2 regions of the Shewanella sp. SM101 genome follow, and region 1 is predicted to be linked to the other one. Evidence: predicted binding sites of a transcription regulator. Region 1 holds the regulator's gene; the other holds the start of a gene.
The links. Region 1 encodes LexA, which represses DNA repair genes until DNA is damaged. Its sites were predicted from a motif close to TACTGTATNNNNATACAGTA; they were not measured.
Positions count from the first base shown of each region.

Region 1 (6,173 bases):
CAATCGCCACCAAGAAGCCATCGGGAAACAGTAATCCTAAAATCGTTGGCGGCACAAAGGTCACTAACGCGGTTTTCATTCGGCCAGAGCGTGAATCATCAAAACCAAACAAATCGGCGAGATAATCGAACAAACCTAAGGTCACCCCTAAGAAAGATGAAGCCACAGCCAAGTTGGCAAACAAGGTCAACATACTGTTTAACCAGCTACTCGCCATCACCTCAGACAAAGCGCCCACCAACACACCCATATTGCCGCCTTGGGCAATAATGTCGATAAACTGGCTGCGGGGAATATTGCCCATAGTTGCCGCTAACCAACAGGCATAAATCACCAGTGCGATAAAGGTGCCGACGAAAATCGCCTTGATAATGGTGGAGGAATCTTTGCCGTAATACTTCACTAAGCTGGGAACGTTACCATGGTAACCAAAACTGGCGAGACCAAAGGGCAGCGCCGCCCACAGATAAGGTGAAAAGCTGTTATTACCATCGGGTTCGAGCAACTTAGTCACATCAATTTCGATCAATAAATTGCCGATCGCGAGGAAGAAGGTAATGATCATACCGCCGAGCATAATCGTGGTAATGCGATCCACGGCCTTAGTGCTGATCAACACTATGCTCGCCAATACTATGGCAAACACTAGCCCTGCCACACTTTGCGGTAACTCAATTCCCATGCCCTGCAAGCTGTGATTCACAATCGAGCCACCGCCGCTGATATAGGCATAGGTCAAAATATACAGCACGAACGCGATGGAAACGCCGTTCACTATCCGCCAAAACTGCCCTAAGGTTTGCTTGCTTAAAGTATCGAAGCTAGCACCCGGTTCGAAATGCAAATTGGTTTCGAGTAGCAATAAGCCCGACATCAACATGCAAAACCAAATGCCCAATAACATTAAAATCGAATAGCCAAACCACATACCTGCACCGACCACGGGCAGAGAAAACATCCCAGCACCTACGGTCGTGCCAGCAATAATCATGGCGCCGCCGAGCAAGGACTTACCTGCGGGCTTATGCTTAGCCGCATTCATATGATTTGCCATTAAACTGTATGCTCCGCGGTGACACTCGCCACTATCGTTTGTTTCACTGACGGACGTAATAAGCTATTGGCTTGATCTCGTATGCGATTGATATTGGACTTATCTTGGTTATCCGCTAGATATCCCAATTCTTTGAGCTTAACGCTCAAGGTGCCGTAAAGTTTCTTATCGTAGAACTCTGGCGCAGTAATGCCATGCAAAGCGCCTAAACGCTGGGCAAGTAGATGACTCTCAGACTCAAGTTCTGAGCGCTCCATCTTAGGTCTGTTCGCTAACAGATTGAAGATAATGGCATAGCGTTGCAGAGTTTCGCTCACTGAACTGGCTAACAATAATAGTTGGCTAGTGTGTTCAGGCACGACAGTTAAGGTATCAGTCTCAACCACTAACCCTTGTTCAATGAAGAAATCCAGCACTTGATTGACATAGGCAGGTACATCCTTAATGCCCATGAAGAGTTCGGCTTTCAGCAGTGGATAAAAATCGGCAACGATTGACACAACTTGCTGACGCGGGATCTGCTCATTATGCGTTAAACAACTCGCAATTAATGACGGTACAATAAATAAGTGGATGATATTGTTACGATAGTAAGTCATAGACACTGCCTGACTCGTCTCGATAGACACAATTTCACCTAAAGGATCGGCGCAAACAACAAACTTGTTCAGCTCTAAACCTTGCTGCACTAAATGCTTACCATCACCTTCGGCAACCGAAGTATAAGTAGTGTAAGGCACTTTTTTGAGTAGAGTCAGATACAGATCAAGCTGACGTTCCAGCAGACTGCGCTCTAAGGCATTTTGATCTGTGGCCAACAACACTAAACTCGTCAAGGTCACCGAACTCGCCGCCGCCGCATCGTTAATATTCGTCATCACTCGATTCGCCAGCACGTTTACCGCTGGCGTTAACCAGCTTGGTTTTTGCTCAGGATCATCGGCCAACTCAGTACGCCAGTTTGGCGCGCGCTCATTTAAGAAGTTTTGCAGAGTAATCGGCTCGCCAAAGTTCACATAACCTTGGCCGAAATTACCAAGTTTGCGAATCGCACCAAACACCTGCCACACAGATTCTTTTTTCTTTTTCTTACCACTTAACTCTTTATGATACGTCGCCACTTCCATCACATGGTCATAGCCTAAATACACAGGCACTAGCGTGACTGGACGCTCGATACCGCGCAGCACACTGTTCATCGTCATGGCGATCATGCCAGTTTTCGGCGCCAACAGACGGCCAGTACGTGAACGGCCACCTTCGGAGAAGTATTCCACCGAATAACCTTTAGCAAACAGCTGATCTAAATACTCACGAAATACTGCGGTGTACAGCTTATTGCCATTAAAACTACGGCGGATAAAGAAGGCACCACCGCGACGGAACATAGGTCCCGCGGGCCAGAAATTGAGGTTAATGCCGGCAGCAATGTGCGGCGGAACCATGCCTTGATAATACAAAATATACGATAACAGCAGGTAATCCATGTGGCTGCGATGGCAAGGCACATAAACAATCTCGTGGCCATCGTGGTGTAACTGCCGAACTTGCTCGGCGCCTTTAATGTTGATCCCGCTGTAAAGCTTGTTCCACAGCCAAGTTAAAAAACGCTCGGCAATACGCACTAAACTGTCTGAGTAATCGGCAGCGATTTCATCGAGATACTCAATAGCCGTCTCGCGCGCTTGGGTCTCAGAAATCTTTTTACTGGCGGCTTCTTCTTGAATCGCTTTGCGCAGCGACTCAGATTTGAGTAACGAATGAAACAGTGCTTGGCGGTTTGGCAGCACAGGCCCTGTCATTACCTTACGTTGACGACGGAAATGCACGCGCGCAACCCGTGCTAACTTATGGGCAATCCCCATGTCGGTGCCATGTTCGTCAGCCATGTAACGCAGGGATACGGCATTCGAAAACTGCACGAAGTTATGTCGACCTAAGAACAGAATCATCAAGCACTTGCGCAACCAAGTCGGGTTTTCCCGCTCAAATACGGCCGCCTTCATAGTGTCGTCTTCTTTCCCTGGCGTGCGACCCCAATACAAGCTCACGGGCACCAGTTGAATATCCAATTCAGGACGTTCCTTATGCACGGCTAACAAACGCATAAAGCATTCGAGGAAAGGCTCATTACCAGCACGCTCGCCAAACAGTGGCTTACGTCCTTGAAGACAGACAACCCGAGGCGCAGTCACACCATTAGCCACTAGAGGCTCATAAGGGCTTGGTAAACCTAACTTAGCCGTTATTTCGCTCAAAGCAGCTATGTCACTGAGGGATTCTGTTTTCATCACATAAACAAGGGGTCTGGAAGCATCCAGATTCAGATCGGCAAAGGGATCCTGAGGCACCACAATAGTGTGCACTAAGTGTTTTTGGATCCAACGTAATGATTTCAACCAAAGAGAGTCGTGTTTAGGCATTATTCTTATGCAATTAAGTGCGTTTACTAGCCCGATAGAATACCAGACTATGGGCAATATTCGCTAATTCTCTCCAACATAGCTAAAAAGTGGTTAATACTTGCGCTGCAAATAATACTGTATATACTAACAGTAACTGTATAGAAAAACAGGAAACACCATGAGACCTTTGACGCCACGCCAAGCTGAAATTTTAGAGCTAATTAAACGAAATATTGCCGATACTGGCATGCCACCCACTCGGGCAGAAATCGCAACCCGTTTAGGTTTTAAGAGCGCCAATGCGGCTGAAGAACACCTTAAAGCGTTGGCGAAAAAGGGCTGCATTGAGATCATGCCAGGCACATCTCGGGGCATTCGTCTGCCTGCGGAAATCGAAGATTTGACTGAAACAGGTTTACCGCTCATCGGCCAAGTGGCCGCGGGTGAACCTATCCTCGCCCAAGAACATGTTGAACAGTACTACCAAGTCGACCCAAGCATGTTCCATCCCGCCGCCGATTTTTTACTGCGAGTAAAAGGCGACAGCATGAAAAATATCGGCATTCTCGAAGGTGATTTGCTGGCAGTTCATAAAGTAGAACAAGCTAGAAATGGTCAAGTGGTTGTCGCTAGAGTCGATGACGATGTCACTGTTAAACGTTTCGAAAAAAAAGGTAATGTGGTCTATCTACATGCCGAAAATGAAGATTACTCCCCGATTAAAGTGGATTTAGGCTTCCAAAGTTTAACAATTGAAGGACTCGCCGTCGGTGTGATCCGTAATGGAGATTGGCTATGAATAAACTACTTGGCAATGCCCCCCGCCATCCGGGCTTGTGGCTCGATGAAGTCCGTGATGCCGACTATGACTGGCACCATGCGCCTATCGCCTGTATGCCAACCAAGACTCAAGGTCGCCAAGAATTAATTCATCTGAGTGCACAACTCGCTCAGTTAAGCCAACAGGGCCGTTGGTTAGTGCTCATCAACCCTCCAAGTATTGGCTACAAGCAAACACTCGCTAGCGCAGGTGTGCGTATGGATAGAGTTTTGCTGGTACATGCTAAAGATGAAGTCGAAACCCTGTGGGCGATGGAAAAAGCCCTAACAAGTGGTACGTCCAGTGCAGTCATTACTTGGACTCAATCATTAGATGCGCGGGATAATCGACGCCTACAAATCGTGGCTAAAAGTGCCCGAGCTATGGGTATAGTGCTTGAAGACGTAAACAGTCACTTACATGCCGACGTACGCATTGAGCAAGGCAATCTCTTCGGTCAGCAATCTTTTTTTAGCGCTGTACATTAAATATTCATTTAATTTTTTACCTTGAAAGCCGCCTCACCTATGAATGTGAGGCTTTTTTTTGGCAATTTTTCAGATAATTAGATAAATAAGTGATCTTGATCAATATTTAAACAGCAAGTATGGTTGGTTAAGTCGGTGGTGATATATCACCTTCCGTGGTCAATGAATCGAGTATTTATCGAACTCGAAGCGCCACTAAAAATAGAGAACAGATTTATTTCAGCAGTATGTGCCAGCGTGGCTAATTACCAGCAGTAACAATACTTGATTAAAAGTAACAGCCGCCAACGCACGTTGAAGTCAAAAAAGCTTTTTTGGGAACTGAAGAGTTTGCATAGAGTTGAGACTTACTGTGTTGCTCTTCTTTGTAGTTGCTATTCGCAATTGGCAGAGGAGAAGTCTTGTGAAGCAATTGTTGTATTGTTTACTCGTGGTGCTTTTCGCACCACCGTTGACCGCCGCGGACATGCGGTTCAACATGACCCCTGGCGTGACCGAGATCAGTGGCAAGGTTTATCACTTGCACATGACCATCTTGTATATCTGCTGCGCAATAGGCCTAGTGGTCTTTGGCGTCATGATTTACGCCATGATCAACCACAGAAAATCCAAAGGCGCTGTCGCGTCCCACTTTCACGAAAGCACTAAAGTTGAAATCGCTTGGACGATTCTGCCATTTATCATTTTGATCTTAATGGCGATTCCAGCGACAAAAACTTTAATCGCAATGGAAGATCCCAGTAACGCCGATCTCACCGTAAAAGTCACGGGTTCCCAATGGAAATGGCATTACAGCTATTTCGATCAAGATATTGATTTTTATAGCATACTGACAACACCCAGAGCACAAATCGAAGGCACCGAAACCAAGGGTGAAAACTATCTATTGGAAGTCGATAAACCGCTCGTTCTACCGATAAACCGCAAAATCCGCTTTCTGATGACTTCAGAGGATGTCATCCATTCTTGGTGGGTACCCGCCTTTGCAATTAAGAAAGATGCCAACCCTGGATTTATCAATGAAGCTTGGACTCGCATCGACAAACCCGGCATTTACCGCGGTCAATGCGCCGAACTTTGCGGAAAAGACCATGGTTTTATGCCTATCGTAGTACAAGCGTTACCTGAAGCCGAGTTTGAGGCTTGGGTAACAGAGCAGAAACAAGCCGCAGGTGCTGCGGCTGAAGCCGCTCAAGCCGCTTTATCACAAACCCTAAGTAAAGAAGAGTTGATGACTCAAGGTGAACAAGTTTACCTCGGGCACTGCGCAGCCTGCCACCAGCCCAATGGCGAAGGGTTGCAAGGCGTATTTCCGCACCTTAAAGGTAGCCCGATAGCAACGGGACCGATCAGCGGCCACCTTGAAATTGTGCTCAACGGTAAAACGGGTACAGCCATGCAAGCGT
Region 1 covers NZ_JAKKRH010000017.1:58,692-64,864, reverse strand. Annotated here, with positions in the region: gene mtr (tryptophan permease) at 1-1,054, opposite strand, end outside; gene plsB (glycerol-3-phosphate 1-O-acyltransferase PlsB) at 1,054-3,477, opposite strand; gene lexA (transcriptional repressor LexA) at 3,638-4,258, shown strand; gene L5M38_RS11235 (cell division inhibitor SulA) at 4,255-4,767, shown strand; gene coxB (cytochrome c oxidase subunit II) at 5,171-6,173, shown strand, end outside.

Region 2 (6,173 bases), on a different contig from region 1:
GGATTAATTTGTGCTGCAAGTGCAAACAGGCGATTCGTCTCACCCGCCATCGCGGATAAGACTAAAACTTGCTGCTCACCATTGTGAGCTGACTTTGTAATCTGCTCAGCGACCGCTTCGATACGTTCAATAGAACCCACCGAAGTGCCGCCGAACTTTTTCACAAAAAGCTTGCTACCACTAAGCTTTCGTTTTTGGGGCACAGCAACCTCTTAAGCTAGACGCTCAGTAATCCAAGGTAATACTTGAGCCAATGCCGCATCCAGATTTTCTGGCTGGCTACCGCCCGCTTGAGCCATATCAGGACGACCACCGCCTTTACCGCCCACTTGTGCAGCGACCATAGCGACTAGCTCACCCGCTTTGACTTTACCGATCAGATCGTTACTCACACCCGCGATCAGGTTAACTTTCCCTTCCTGCGCGGTACCAAGAACGATAATGGCCGATTTCAATTTCTGTTTTAATTCATCTTGCAAGCCACGTAATGAACTTGCCTCAACGCCGTCTAATTTTTTGATCAGTACGTTAACGCCATTAACTACAACGGCATCCCCCACTAAATCAGCACTCGCTGCCGCCGCTAGCTTATCTTTCAACTGCGCCATTTCTTTTTCGAGTTGCTTCATCTTATCGAGCTGCGCTTTTAACTTAGCCACCACTGAGTTGGCATCGCCTTTCAATAAGGCTGCAGCTTCTTCCAGTTCAGCTTGTTGCTGCGCCACATAAGCCATAGCTGCAGCGCCAGTCACGGCTTCGATGCGACGTACACCCGCAGCAATACCTGCTTCAGAGGTGATTTTAAATAAGCCGATATCGCCAGTGCGACCCACATGGGTACCGCCACACAATTCGATAGAGAAATCGCCCATAGTCACAACACGCACTTGTGAATCATATTTCTCACCAAAAAGTGCCATAGCGCCTTTCTCTTTAGCTTCATCTATGCCCATTTCAGCGGTTTTAAGTTCATGGTTACGACGAATTTGAGTGTTAACTAATTCTTCAACTTCTTTTAATTCAGCAGCTTTTACGCCTTCGAAATGGGAGAAGTCAAAACGTAAGCGCTCAGGATCAACCAAAGAACCTTTTTGCGAGACATGAGTACCGAGCACTTGACGCAGTGCGGCATGCAGTAAATGCGTAACAGAATGGTTTAACTGAGTACGGTGACGCAGTTTTTTGTCCACTTTCGCTTCAATAACTTGGCCAACGCTCAAGCTACCTGTAGCCAAAACACCTTGATGGCCCGTTGCTTGACCATACTTTTGCGTATCGTTTACCGTAAACTCAATACCATTCGCAACCAATTGGCCTTTATCGCCGACTTGACCGCCAGATTCCGCGTAGAAAGGTGTTACATCGAGTACGACAACGGCTTCATCACCCGCTTTGATCGCCGTCACTGACTCACCATTTTGATAAATCGCGGTGACCTTAGCTTGACCCGCTAATTCGGTATAACCACTGAATGCAGTTTCAGCATCAATTTTCAGCGCAGCGTTATAATCTGCACCAAAGTTACCGGCAGCTTGTGCGCGGCTACGTTGTTCAGCCATGGCGACTTCGAAACCTGCTTCATCGACAATGATGTTGCGCTCGCGACATACGTCAGCGGTCAAATCCATTGGGAAGCCATAGGTGTCATACAGCTTAAATACGGTTTCGCCGTCTAAGGTGTCACCTTTCAACTCGTTTAAGGCCGTATCTAAAATACCTAAACCACGTTCAAGCGTACGGGCAAATTGCTCTTCTTCCGCTTTCAGTGCCTTTTCAACAATCGATTGAGTCTCAGCTAACCCTTTTGCTGCATCGCCCATCACCGCAATCAAAGACGGAACCAGCTTGTAGAAGAAAGCTTCGGTCGCACCTAACTTGTTACCATGGCGAACAGCGCGGCGAATAATACGGCGCAGCACATAACCACGGCCTTCGTTCGACGGCATAACGCCATCGGCAATTAAAAATGCACATGAACGGATATGATCGGCAATGACTCGCAGCGACTTTTCAGATAAGTCACTAACACCAATGACCTCTGCGGCTTTAGCAATCAAAGTACGGAAAATATCGATTTCGTAGTTAGAATGTACGCCCTGCATAATCGCAGCAATACGCTCAATCCCCATGCCTGTATCAACCGAGGGCTTAGGCAAAGGTAACATTTCACCCGATGCTTGACGGTTGTACTGCATGAAAACGATGTTCCAGATTTCGATGAAACGATCACCATCTTCTTCAGGACTGCCAGGACGTCCGCCCCAAATATGATCACCATGATCATAAAAAATCTCAGTACATGGACCACAAGGACCGGTATCACCCATTTGCCAGAAGTTATCTGACGCAAATGCAGCACCTTTATTGTCACCGATACGTATGATGTTCTCGGCAGCGACACCAATTTTTTTATTCCAGATTTCAAAGGCTTCATCATCTGTCTGATAAATAGTGACGCACAGACGTTCCTTCGGCAGCTTTAAGGTTTCAGTTAAAAAAGTCCAGCCCAAACGAATCGCTTCTTCTTTGAAATAATCTCCAAAACTGAAGTTACCTAGCATTTCGAAAAAGGTGTGATGACGTGCTGTGTAGCCAACGTTATCCAAATCGTTATGTTTACCACCAGCGCGTACACAACGTTGAGCAGTGGTCGCACGCGTATAATTGCGTTTGTCCATGCCAAGAAACACGTCCTTGAACTGGTTCATGCCTGCATTGGTAAATAAAAGTGTGGGATCGTTGCCTGGCACTAATGAACTACTGTCCACAACTTGATGACCATTGCTGCGGAAAAATTCGAGGAAAGCGCTTCTGAGCTCTGCTGTAGTTTGATACATGAAATCATCCTGAATTGGGTAAGCATTACCAGCTACGCCTTAGGCTAGCCGTATTTCTATTTGCCCAGCATTATAAGCAGACTAAGGAAGGACGACCAGTCTTGATTGGTGATATACACATCAGGAATTTAATATTTTAGCGTGAATCGCCCACACCAGAGTCACTAGAAGCAAAACGACAGGATAAAGCACAAATAAAGACGGCGTAAGTTTATCGCGGCACGGACAATATTTAAGCAAGTGAGTCTAATGTGAAGTATGAAATTGACAATACCCATTGATGATATTTAGATGAACTTTTACAGTCTTAGCTCCAAATTTAATAATCTTCATCGAGATCATTGGGATCTGAATCTAGTGCGTAAGTGATTTGATCGTAGCTAAAGCCTTGGCCCATTAAAAAACGCACTCGTTTGGCCTTTTCCTTTGCGATGAGATCCCGAGCTTTAGAGCCCTTCACTTCTGTCACACGGGGAATGCCGTATTTTTTGGTGGCTTTATCTTTTGCTAGCTCAAACCAGTCACAATCACAATTAACCAAAGCGGCTTCAATACAGTCTTTAGATAAGCCTTTCTGTGCGATTGCTTGGCGGATGCGTATTGCACCGTGGCCTCGACTGATGTGGCTTCGCACTAACAGTTCGGCATAACGAGCATCATTAATAAAACCGGAGGATTCGCAAGCATCGAGTACAGGTTCGATATCGTTAATTTCGAAACCTTTTTCGAGCAATTTATCGCGGATTTGTAAACGGGAATAATCGCGGCGCGCTAACAGCGCGACCGCAATTTGATGGGCTGACTGACTCAGAATACTTCGCCTGTCTCTAAATCAATATTGTCCTCAGTACTATCATCAGCTTTGGCAGCCAAGGCACTCGGATTACTCAAAAGCAACTCACGTAGCGTCTTGTCAATTTCAGCAGCAATAGCTGGGTTTTCAGTCAGATATTTGCCAGCATTAGCACGACCTTGGCCGATTTTATCGCCTTTATAGCTGTACCAAGCGCCCGCTTTTTCAATCAACTTATGGGCTACGCCTAAGTCTACTAACTCACCAGTACGGTTAATACCTTGGCCATAAAGGATTTGGAACTCAGCCTGCTTAAACGGCGCTGCAACCTTGTTTTTCACCACTTTAACGCGAGTTTCGTTACCGACAACTTCATCGCCGTCTTTAATGGCACCAGTGCGGCGAATGTCTAAACGAACAGAAGCATAAAACTTCAGCGCGTTACCACCGGTTGTAGTTTCTGGGTTACCGAACATCACACCAATTTTCATCCGAATTTGGTTGATGAAGATAAGTAAGGTGTTAGATTGCTTTAAGTTACCCGCAAGTTTACGCATGGCTTGGCTCATCATACGCGCCGCTAGGCCCATGTGAGAATCACCAATTTCGCCTTCGATTTCAGCTTTAGGCGTTAATGCCGCCACGGAGTCGACTACGATAACGTCAACAGCGCCTGAGCGAGTTAAAGCATCACAAATCTCAAGCGCTTGCTCGCCGGTATCCGGTTGTGAACACAGCAGGTTATCAATATCTACGCCCAATTTTTTAGCATAAATAGGGTCTAACGCATGCTCTGCATCGATAAAGGCACAGGTTTTGCCTTCACGTTGCGCTGCGGCAATCACTTCTAAAGTCAGTGTTGTTTTACCTGATGATTCAGGACCATAGATCTCAACTATACGACCCATTGGCAAACCGCCAGCACCTAAAGCAACGTCCAGAGACAGAGAACCGGTAGAAATGGTCTCAACATCCATAGAGCGATCTTCGCCCAGCTTCATGATGGAGCCTTTACCAAATTGTTTCTCAATTTGGATCAATACCGCAGCAAGTGCTTTCTCTTTATTTGGATCGACCTTCATTCCTGTTCCCTCATCAAGACAAGCATTAAGCTGTCAAAAGTGATATTTAATTTACAAACGGGTAATTCAAAAAGCCGCGCTTTTTGTCTTAATTCTGCTGACTAGTATACTGTACAATCATACAGTATCAAGACCTGTGACTGAATTATTTTTAGCTGATAGGATTTTTAATATGGCCAAGGTTTTAGCGAATATCAAATCAGATAATAGCTCCCTTTGATCAATATCCATCGTTAAGGGCTCAATTTTCGCTAAATTATTGCTAAGATTGGCGCAACAAATTTTGCGTGGTCTTTTTAGCTGAAAATTGTACAGCAGTCTTCCGCTTCCATAGCGCTTAATCACCCTTAACCACACAAACTGTATCGCCTTTAGGCAGTCACAACGGACGATAACGATTTAATGAATGTAATTGATACCGATGATTTAGAAAAACATACTCCTATGATGCGTCAGTACTTGACGATGAAAGCAGAACATCACGATATGTTGCTGTTTTATCGCATGGGTGACTTCTACGAGTTGTTTTATGACGATGCTAAACGCGCTTCTGAGCTATTAGGCATTTCACTCACTGCGCGCGGTAAAAGTGGTGGCGATCCTATTCCGATGGCGGGACTTCCTTACCATGCTGTGGAAGGCTATCTTGCAAAATTAGTTCAAATTGGTCAATCAGTTGCGATTTGCGAACAAATTGGCGACCCCGCGACATCTAAAGGGCCCGTAGAACGTAAAGTGGTGCGAATTGTCACACCAGGCACCTTAACCGACGAAGCGTTGCTACAAGAACGCCAAGACAATCTGTTAGCCGCGGTTTATCAAGGTAAAGTCGGTTTTGGTTATGCCACATTAGATGTTTCATCCGGACGTTTTGTGATTGCAGAGCTCGACACGCGAGAGTCATTAGAAGCAGAATTGCAACGCACTAATCCCGTTGAAATTCTCTACAGTGAAGACTTTGGCGAACTAGGTCTACTTAACGGTTTTAAAGGCAAACGCCGTCGCCCCGAGTGGGAATTTGATTACGATACGAGTATCAAGTTACTACTGGCCCAGTTTGGCACGAAAGACTTGCATGGTTTTGGTATCGCAGATGCACGTTTATCACTGCAGGCTGCGGGTTGCTTGATGCAATATGTCAAAGACACACAGCGCACGGCACTGCCCCATATCAATGCCATTATCCGCTTCAATCAAACCGATAGCATAGTACTCGATGCGGCAACTCGCCGTAATTTAGAATTAACTCAAAACCTTGCCGGTGGCCGCGATAATACCTTAGCGGCAGTATTAGATAATACGGCAACGCCTATGGGCAGCCGTATGTTACAACGCTGGATCCATCAGCCGCTGCGAGATCCTAAGCAAATCAAGGCGCGCCAACAGGCGGTGACTGAACTCCTCGATACCGCAGCCCATGAAGGTTTGCATGAGCAGTTAAAGGCACTTGGCGATATCGAA
Region 2 covers NZ_JAKKRH010000082.1:2,931-9,103, forward strand. Annotated here, with positions in the region: gene L5M38_RS23285 (aspartate kinase) at 1-203, opposite strand, end outside; gene alaS (alanine--tRNA ligase) at 213-2,837, opposite strand; gene L5M38_RS23295 (regulatory protein RecX) at 3,157-3,627, opposite strand; gene recA (recombinase RecA) at 3,645-4,712, opposite strand; gene mutS (DNA mismatch repair protein MutS) at 5,115-6,173, shown strand, end outside.
Region 2: a site for LexA is predicted at 4,820-4,839, ahead of recA (recombinase RecA). Genes of this name have one in related genera too.